2 regions of the Terrisporobacter glycolicus ATCC 14880 genome follow, and region 1 is predicted to be linked to the other one. Evidence: riboswitches for the same ligand, from Rfam matches in the RefSeq annotation. Region 1 holds a riboswitch; the other holds the start of a gene.
The links. A riboswitch is a leader RNA that binds a small molecule or an ion and turns the genes downstream of it on or off. The one in region 1 is predicted to bind lysine.

Region 1 (5,523 bases):
TGTCCATTGGCTAAAGTTATGAGAAAAGAACTTAGAGATAGAGGAATAGAGCATTTAAAAGTAGTATTTTCCACAGAGCAACCTATAGAAGTTAAGGAAAAGATATCAAATGGCCATAGAATACTACCAGGAAGTATGCCTTTTATGTCTTCCTGTGGAGGATTGATAATATCATCTCAGGTTATAAAGGACTTACTTGATATAAAATAGTTTGAATTTTAAAACTAAAATAGTAATAATTTTAATAATAACCGATTAAAACTATTACTATTTTTATTAGAAGGTATAAAAAATTATCTTAATAACATTCCTATAAATATATAATAATAAATTTATTTCTAAAAAGTTTTTGTTTTAGAAAAATTTTTTTGTGATTTATCTTTATAAAAATCCAAGTAGATACAATAACATAAATGACAAAATGGGACTATATATAGAAAAATAGCATATGGGATAAATTTGTAATTACTTATGCCTAAGACTGAAGTAGGAACGAGTGCAGCTATGCACCATGGGATTAAGGCAGATGTAACGATTGCGGAATTGGAAAATTCCATAGCCATATCTTCATTATTATAATTCTCGTAGCTATTTTTAAGTGTTTCTATAGTTAGAATAAAAGCTATAGTTTGGCTACATCCAATAGATGCAATTATTAAGCCAAGAAATAAGGTTACTAAAAATAACTTACTCTTATTTAGTTTTATTTTTTTCAAATACGTCTCTAAACCATTAAAAATATTTAATCCACTAAAAAATCCTGTTAAACAGCATGAAATAATAATTATATAACAAGTTTTAAGCATGGAAATAATGCCACCGCCCTTAATAATATTTGATAAGGATGAAGAGGCTTTATATCCAAATATAATATAATTACACAAATCTATCATAGTTATTTTTTGAATAATAAAGCAAATTATTATTGAAGCTATTATACTTATAGTTATTGATTTTGAAATTGAAACTTTTTTTAACGATAAAATAATAATTATAATAGCTGGTATTAATAAAATAAAACTAATATGAAAATCATTGTATAAAGTTAAACTTAGTGAATTGTCAATAAAAGTTAAAGGATTTTTAAAGGAGAATAATAAATAAAAAATAATACTAACCATAGTTGGAATAATACCAAAAATGAAAATTTTTCTAATATATTTAAATAAATCAACGTTAGTTAAATTGCATAGAAGAAGTAAACTAGAAGATAAAGGTGAACATCTATCACCTAAATATGCCCCAGACATAATTGCTCCTCCTACTAAATTTAAGTTAAGATTAGATGCCTGTGCAATAATAATAAGAGGTATGCCTATAGAACTTATAGTACCAAAGGAAGTTCCAATCAAAAAGGATGTTAAAGCTGGGATTAAAAAACAAAATAAAATAAATAGATTAGGGTTAATATATTTTAGTGAATAATAAACTATTGCAGGAATTGTTCCACAACTTAACCAAACACTTATTAAAATTGAAATTAATAATAAAATTTTTATAATTGGAAAGCTTCTTTTAGATTCAAAGGTATATAATTCAAGAAGCTCCTTTATGCTTTTATTTCTTTTTAGGCCGACTAAAGAAAATAAAATTAAAGAAATAGTTAAACCGTATCCTAAAAAAATATTATTAAAAACGCTAAATATTAGCATTATTATTGTAATAATAATTATTAAAAAAATTCTCATATAAATAATTCCTCCCATAACTTATCATCATAATAAAATTATAGAGAAATAATATCAAAATATTAATTAAATATAAAAAAATATTTATAATATATATATGGTAAAAAAGACAGAATTAAATGTTGCTAAATATAGGAAGGTGATATATACTCATATTAATAAGTGAATATTTAAGGTAGAGGTGCGATTTTTATCAGTAACAATAATGAGTTAAGCAACGTGGATTTATTGTGAAAGGAAACATCGCCGAAGCATATAACTGAAGCTTTAAGGTTATTTGGCTGGGGGTATATATAATATATATGCCACTGTCACTAAGAAATTAGTGTTGAGCTATCAAATGGATTTATAGTTTAGTATAATTATGACCTTGATGCTCTTACATCAAGGTTTTTTTAATGAAAAAAATAGCCCTTATAATGTTCACTACAAAAATATTAGGGGGAAATAAAATGAGAAGAAGAAATTTAAGATTATTTTTAATGACAACCATGCTATTCATAATGACAACAGTATTATCTTTTGCAGAAGAAGTTGATGTTGCTGCACAAAATGCAGATAAATTTGGTTTATGGACTTTAATACCACCGCTAGTTGCCATTTCACTTGCTTTTATAACTAAAAATGTTATAGTATCTTTGGTTATAGGGATTATGTCAGGGGGATTTATATTAAATATAACAGGAAATAATCCTTTTATGGCAATATTTTATTCATTTTTGGATTTAATTCAAAGGGCAGTGGGATCTTTAGCAGATCCATGGAATGCAGGTATAATTCTTCAAGTTTTAGCAATAGGAGGAGTTATAAATTTAGTTGGAAAAATGGGTGGAGCAAAAGCCATAGCTGAAGCCTTATCAAATAAAGCAAAAACAGCAAAAAGTGCTCAAATAATGACTTGGTTTGCAGGATTATTTGTATTCTTTGATGACTATGCAAACTCTTTAATAATAGGACCTATGATGAGACCTGTTACAGACAAAATGAAAGTATCAAGAGAAAGATTAGCGTTTATAATAGATGCCACTGCAGCACCAGTTGCAGGTTTAGCAATTATTTCTACATGGATAGGTTTAGAAGTTGGGCTTATAGGTACGGCATTTGAAAGTATAGGAGTTGAAACAAATGCATTTGGAGTATTTTTAAATACAATTCCATTTAGATTCTATAATCTATTAATATTAGGATTTATAGTAATGACAGCTTTACTTTTAAAGGATTTTGGACCTATGAGAAAAGCTGAGTTAGAATGTAGAAGAGGGAGTCAAAATCTTACTTCAAACGAAGAAGTGAATAAAAATTTAAGTAAACATGATGATATGGAACCATTAGAGGGTGTTAAATTAAGTGTCTGGAATGCAATAATACCAATAGGAGCGTTGATAGTTGGAGCGTTATTTGCTTTTTATTACAGTGGATATACTGCAATAATGGGTGGAGAGGACACTACAGTAATTCAGCTTATGCAAAATTCACCAGCATCATTTAATGCAATAAAAGAAGCTTTTTCAAATGCAGATGCATCTGTTGCTCTTTTCCAATCAGCTTTATTTGCAGGAATAGTTGCAATGGTTATGGGTGTATGTAAAAAAATGTTTACTGTATCAGAAGCTCTAGATATTTGGGTGGATGGAATGAAAACATTAGTAATAACAGGTGTAATATTAATATGTGCATGGTCACTTTCGTCTGTAATAAAAGAATTAGGAACCGCAAAATATTTGATTACATTATTATCAGGTTCACTGCCTCCATTTATAGTACCAAGCTTAATATTTGTGCTTGGGGCAATAATATCATTTGCAACAGGGACTTCTTATGGAACAATGGGAATACTTATGCCTCTGGCTATACCACTTGCATACTCAATAAATCCAGATATGTCTTATGTAATAGTTGCAACATCAGCAGTATTAACTGGAGCTATATTTGGAGACCATTGCTCACCAATATCAGATACAACAATACTTTCATCTATGGGAGCTGGATGTAATCATATAGACCATGTTAGAACACAGATGCCTTATTCAATATTTGTGGGAGTTATTACTATAGTGTTTGGATATATACCAGCGGGATTTGGATTACCTGTCTATTTAGTTTTACCATTGGCATTTGTGGCTATGTTTATAGGAATACAAGTACTTGGTAAGAGTGTAGAAGTTGAAGATATACAAGGAAATGAATTACTAGAAAATTAATATTTATAAAAGACTTAAATGATAATGCATTTAAGTCTTTTTTTATGCAAATAATAAGTTATAGAGTTTATAAAAGGAGAAATTACTATGGCTTATGTAAATTTTAAAGAAGAAAATTATAAATTAAAGATCCAATTGGATAAAAGGAAAAAAAATAATGAAAAAAATTATAGTTATATTATAAAGCATAAAAAGAATATGACTGACTATAATCCAGACAATCGATATAGTTATGAAATTACAGAAAATGAATTCATTGGCAAAAAGGGATTGTTAGATGAAAAAGATTATTATAATATTTCAAACAAAGATATAATATGTGCAAGTTTTAAAGATTGTACTTTTGCAAATACAAAATTTATCAATTGTAGAATAATAGGCTGTAAATTTTATGATTGTAAATTTATATTAGGTGGTGTTATTTTTGAAAATTGTATATTTATTATGGAAGATAATATAAAGTCACCGTCATTGAATAATACAATAAATTACTCTTGTGAATTCTATAATTGTGAGTTTTATAGTAAATTCAAAAATTGTGATTTATCATATTCAATATTTGAAAATTGTTTAATAAAAAATACTTCATTTGAAATATGCATGATGAAAAGTATGATAGCAAATAAATGTGAATTGAATGAAATAAAAATTTCGGATAGTGACTTAAGTGGATTTAAAACACACAAATGTTATATTTTAGATTTTGAATTTGATGATAAGTATAAAACTAAATTAGATGAAAAAACATTTTTTGATAAATTAGTAGAAATTAAAAAAACTAGAGAAGAATATGAAGGGCTATATTTAACTTATCAGGCTATTGCAAATAAATTTAAAGAAAATACTTTAGATAATAACTTTGGCGAATATTATTATTTATGTAAGAAAATTCAAAGTAAAACCCTGGACCCTATTCCAAAAATAGGATCATTTTTGTATAGAATATCTTGTGGTTATGGTGAGAGACCTTTTAATGCACTATTTATGGGAATATTTCTAATAGTAGTATTTGCGTTGATATATTTAATTGTTGGTTTGGATATTGATAATAATTACGTTATTTATAATTTAGAAACATTAAAGCATTTTAATTTTATCGGATTCATTGAAGATTTTAACGAATCATTAGCATTAAGCTCAGGTATATTTTTAGGTGTAGGTGGGTATAGCTGTGAACCAGTCCAAATATCATTGATGCTATCTAATATTGAAATGATTTTAGGGACAGTAACTGTGGGGGTTGGTATAGGTGCAATAGTAAGAAAAATTATAAGATAATATCTATGAAAAAAAGGAAATTTACCGTATAATCTAGTATTTAGTAATATACATGTTGATATTTTGTAATATTCTTACTATTAAATAAACTATTTCATATATATTGATTATATGAATGATATATGTTAAAGTGATTTTAAAATTCTATATACTTATTAAGGGGTGGTATCTTGAATAATACAGAGTCATTGAAAAAAAATATAACTAAAGCAGAAGATTTAAATTTATACATGAACCTAACAAAAGATGAAGAAATAAAAATGAATGAAATACTTGAAAAATATCCTATGTCTATTACACCTTATTATCTATCTTTAATTGATTTTAACGACCCAAATGATCCTATAAAAAAAATG
Region 2 (5,523 bases), 1.1 Mb from region 1:
AAAAATTTAGATGAAATTTCTACAAAAATAGTCGTTGGTATGTAGAAATTAGTAATATTAAGATTTTGAGGGGCGCTTTTAAAATAAATGCACCCTTCATTGGTAGGAAATGTTATTATGTTTTTTAAAATAATGGTTAAATTAATGTTAAAAATCACTCCAAATGATAAATATATGTTAAATAATTGAGAAATTATAGACGTTAAGAACTTAGAAATGTATAATTTTTTTTAATTGATAAATAAACATAAATGAATTTTTTAAGGGGGCTTTAACATGAAAAGGCAGCAGAAGGACATCATTGTAGTTGGATTTGCACTATTCGCAATGTTTTTTGGAGCAGGAAATCTAATCTTTCCACCATACCTTGGTGTAGTAAGTGGTAGTGGATGGATGACTGGTTTTACAGGTTTTATTATTGCAGACGTTGGCTTAGCATTACTTGCAATAATGGCAGCAGCCAAGTGCCAAGGAGATATAAACACTGTACTAGGAAGAACTGGGAAAAGGTTATCATTTATTCTGGCAACAGCAATAATGATTTGCCTAGGACCACTTTTAGCAATACCTAGAACAGGTGCAACAACATTTGAAATGGGAATACAACCAATTTTTGGTGGATTCAGCCCAATTTTATTCTCAGTTTTATTCTTTGGTTTAACACTTGTTCTTACAATAAAACCATCTAAAGTAGTAGACATTATAGGACAATACTTAACGCCAGCTTTGTTAATAGCATTAATATTTTTAATAATAATGGGTGTAGTATCACCACTTGGTGATTTAAATGAAGCACCAGTAATAAGCAATATATTCTCTGAAGGTATATCTCAAGGATACCAAACAATGGACCCATTAGGAGCAATAGCACTATCTGCAGTTGTAATTATTTCTCTTACTCAAAAGGGATATACAGAAGAATCACAAAAGATAAAATTAACTTTACAAGCTGGACTTGTAGCTGCAGTAGCCTTAGTTATAGTATATGGAGGTTTAACATATTTAGGTTCAACTGTGGCTCATCAATTTGCTGGAGTTAGCCCAAAAGATATAAACCAAACTTCACTAATAGTTGGCATAACAGAGCAATTATTAGGAAAACCAGGAAAAGTAGTCTTAGCAATAATAGTTGGACTAGCATGTTTGACGACAGCTATAGGACTTGTATCAGCAACAGCACAATACTTTACTAAAATAACTAAAGGTGCTTTAAAATATGAAACTATAGTTATTGTTGTATGTATATTTAGCGCAGTAGTATCTAACTTTGGTGTAAGTACTATAATACAATTTTCTGCACCAATATTATCAGTTATTTACCCTGCAACAATAGTTTTAGTAATAATGACTTTATTTGGTCACAAAATTAAAAATGACAATGCATTTAAAGGAGCAACATATGTGGCACTACTTGTAAGTATTCTTACAGTTGCAAATAACATGGGCTTCGAAATTGCATTTATAAATAAATTACCACTTAGTACTTTAGGATTTAACTGGATTATTCCAGCAATCATTGGAGGTATTATAGGAAGCATTATACCAAACCATAAGGATGATAAGGGATATGACAGAATTGATGACGCCTTATAAACATTTAAATACTATACAATAATAAAAAAGTCTGAGGGATTTAATTTTCTCTTAGGCTTTTTTATTTGCACTTAAAGATTTTATTATGACTAACTATATATTAATTCTATAAAATATATAGATATTCAACAAAATATTTAATATAATTAATATATAAAATAGAAATATTTGTAAAGCAAGAAGGGATTGAGTAAATGAAAAAAGTAATAATGCTATTAACTATATTATGTTTATTTGTTGTAGGATGTAGCAAAAAAGAGGATACATCATCTTATGATAAATATTTAGAAGATGGGAAAAGAGCAGCCACAAATGAAGAATACGATAAAGCAAAGAACTTATTTGGTTTAGCAAAAGAGGAAAATAATAATGAAGAAGAAGCAAATGCACTTTATAAGCAAACAAATAATTTAATAGAAGCAATTGATTCTAAGGAAAAGAAACACTACGATGTGGCAATACAGCTTTGTGCATCAATAGAAACAATAAATAGTGAAAGTGACATAATAAAAAAGGCTGCAACGGATTTAAAGAAAAAGTGTGTAAACTTAAAGAATAATCCTGACCAAGAAGAAAAAGAAGAAAAAGAAGCAAAAAAAGAAAAGAAAAAGACAGTAAAAGATAAGGCTAAAGAGGAAAGCAAAACAGCTAAAAATATTAAAAATGATTATAAAAATAAAGCTAAAGAAGCTAAAGATTTAGCAGTTAAAAGAGATGGTATATTTAGATATCAAGCAGCATTAATAAAGACTCTAAGATCTTATGATATGAAGGACGTTGAAAGTGCAAAAGCAGTTTATGAGTTAAGTGATGAAATGTTAAATAATTTATATAAAGATTTAAAAACAAATTTGGATAAAAGTTTATTTAATAAGTTGAAAAAAGAGCAAGTTCAATGGGTTGAGGAAAAAATGGCAAAAGAAAAGGGGCTTAGAAAGGATAAACTTTTTATGTACCAAAGTCTTGCCACAATTACCATTGATAGATGTGAGAAGTTCAATGAAAGGTATTATAGATAATAACAAATATTGGTACTTTAGTTTTCATGGTTAATTTAAAAAATTGCTTTGAAATTTAATTAAATTTAGTGAAAAACATTTACAAAATTCATTAAATGGCGTATAATTAATACATAAATTTAAACTAAGTATAAAAAAGATAGAGGAGCGGTAATTAATAGTACTAGTAATTAGTAAAAGCATAAAAATTTACTAGGAAAGGAAGTATCGCCGAAGTTGTATAATTGAAGCTAAAAAGTTGTACAGCTGGGGATGCAGAGAATATCTGTATCACTGTCACAAATTATTTTGTGGTGAGCTATCATTTAAGGGATAATATATACTTAAATATACTGTATCCATTTTAGTGTATTTTTGTATTTACGTAGCCTTGAGTGTTAAGCTCAAGGCTTTTTTTATTGTAAGTTATGTTTTTCTGATTTATAGATAAATTACAATAACCAACTTATTGACGCGAGTAAGGTTGTTGACAAAGTGGTAGCAACATAATTCACTAACACGTCATTCGAGCCAAGCAAATTTTTTATATGGGAAATATCTATTGTAGAGGAGAGACATCATGGGAGAAAATAAAAAAATAAAATTATGGGCATTAGTAATGCTTATATTTGTTCCTACTTTTAATTTTACTAACATCGCAAGTAACGCAGTATATTTAGGGGCAACTGCTATACCTTCATGGGTGATAGTATCAGTACTATACTTTTTACCACTGTGTGGAGTTATAGCTGAAATGGCATCTTTTAACAAAGACAAAGACGGTGGAATTTATACTTGGGTAGAACAAGCAATAGGTGAAAAATGGGCATTCATAAGTACATGGTCTTATTTTATAGGTATACTTTTCTATCTACAAATGGTCTTTTCCAGAATACCTGTAGCAGCATCATGGGCTTTACTTGGAAGAAACGTATTTACTGATTCCAATGCTTATTTGTTGCCAATACTATCAATATTTATATGTATAGCTATGACATATATAGCAACAATAGGTGTAAGTAAATTCTCTAAGCTGGCTGATTTTGGAGGGAAATTTACTCTAGCAGCAACAATAATATTTATAGTAATGACTGTAGTTGGATATTTTAACGGAACACCTTCTGCAACTGAGTTTAGTGTGGAAACAGTTGTTCCAAAATTTAATGTAAGTTATTTCTCAACTTTTTCTTGGTTGCTATTTGCAGTATCAGGTTCAGAAGTTGCAGGGACATATATAAAACAAACAGAAAATCCTAAAAAGACATTTCCAAAAGCAATGGTTATAGCAACTATACTTATAGCATTATCATATATACTTGGTTCTGTGGCTGTACAATTAATAGCATCACCAGAAGTTTTGGAAAGTGCTGGTATAAAAGATGCAGGGTATGTGGTTTATAGTATAGTAGCAAACAACTTTGGAATAAATGGAAAAATAGTAGTTCAAATATATGCGGCGATATTCTTAGTAACATCAATAGCAGCTTATATAATATGGATGGAGTCTCCAATAAGAGCTATGTTTGGAGAAGTTCCAAAGGGAACATTCCCAGAATTCTTAGTTAAGAAAAGAGAAGATGGAACATTAGTAAACGCACTATGGACCCAATGTGCAATATTAATAGTATTAATAGCCATACCACTATTTGGACTAAAGTCTATAGATGCATTCTTTAAATTGTTAACAGACTTATCAGCTTTAACAGTTGTTATACCATATATAATCCTTATGTGTGCATATATGTCATTTAGAAAAAATAATAAAAACATTGATTTTAAATTCTTTAAATCAGATGTACTTGCCTACACTATGTCAGGAATAGCTTTAGTACTATCTTGTACAGGGTTCTTGGGAGCAGGTCTTGACTATGTCGTTGGATCTAGTGGAACAGAAGCTATTTTACTAATAGTAAAAACCTATGGTGGACCAGTAATTCTTATAAGTATGGGACTTGCCATAAGATTTATATCGCAAAAGTCTTATAATAAATCCAATGAAGGTAGATTGGAAGATAAGAAAAAGGCTATGTAAGATGTTTGATGAAAAGTAAGCAGATATAATTGAAAGCGTGTATTTTCTTATTGGAAAGTACATGCTTTCTTTTGCTTTACTTTAAAGATAGAAGAGAAAGTTAAAAATATGCTTATAAAATTAAAAATAAGAAATTTTATTATGTGAATTATTGTTGATTTATACTTTAAGAAGTATATAATTAACAATAGAGTGATTTTTAAAAAAGAAATTAGTATTTAAGTTTTGTTATTATAAAATTATTATAAAAAGTCATATTGCAAGACTTGGATAATTGAAAGCTAGTTATTTCAATTACTTGAGGTCGTACTACTATAAGAATGAATTCCATTAAAACAAGGATTGAAACTTGGAGTAATTGCAGCGGCTCAGCAAGAAAAAATAAGTGTTTTTTTATACTTATTTTTTCTTCCAAAACACAACTAAAAATTCTACCACCAAGGATGAATAATTTTCTACATAGTATAATTTACAATTTACAATTAATTAATAAAATAAAACTTTTATTTATATAAAAAAAATCATAGTATTGATATATTTGTTGGAAAAGAATAATATACCTAATACATACAATAGTGAATGATAAAATCCAATTAAAAATTGAAAAAGTGATAATATGGATCAGTAATTACTACTTTTCCTTACTTTAAAGGCTGTATATATACAGCCTTTTTCCATGTCAAATATTGAAATAATAAAAAAATTCATGTACTAATTAAATAAATTTGATATTATAAATAAGAAATTCAATATTTATTTTGGATTGCTAAATTATAATAAATTTACATTTAGGAGTGTTGCAAATGTTAAATATTTGTTTATGTGATGATGAAATAGATGTTTTAGATTGTTATTCACATAAGATAAATGAAATTTCATATAAGCATAATTATGCATTTA

Region 2: linked by a shared signal. The riboswitch ahead of TEGL_RS07265 (amino acid permease) and the one ahead of TEGL_RS12985 (Na+/H+ antiporter NhaC family protein) in region 1 are both predicted to bind lysine.

Annotation. Positions count from the first base shown of each region.
Region 1 covers NZ_CP117523.1:2,609,251-2,614,773, reverse strand. The annotation lists gene TEGL_RS12995 (tRNA threonylcarbamoyladenosine dehydratase) at 1-210, shown strand, start outside; gene TEGL_RS19835 (Na+/H+ antiporter NhaC family protein) at 339-1,652, opposite strand; lysine riboswitch at 1,857-2,032, shown strand; gene TEGL_RS12985 (Na+/H+ antiporter NhaC family protein) at 2,141-3,889, shown strand; gene TEGL_RS12980 (pentapeptide repeat-containing protein) at 3,977-5,167, shown strand; gene TEGL_RS12975 (KamA family radical SAM protein) at 5,338-5,523, shown strand, end outside.
Region 2 covers NZ_CP117523.1:1,480,802-1,486,324, forward strand. The annotation lists gene TEGL_RS07250 (hypothetical protein) at 1-45, shown strand, start outside; gene brnQ (branched-chain amino acid transport system II carrier protein) at 277-1,593, shown strand; gene TEGL_RS07260 (lysozyme inhibitor LprI family protein) at 1,788-2,612, shown strand; lysine riboswitch at 2,745-2,921, shown strand; gene TEGL_RS07265 (amino acid permease) at 3,172-4,623, shown strand; gene TEGL_RS07270 (LytR/AlgR family response regulator transcription factor) at 5,427-5,523, shown strand, end outside.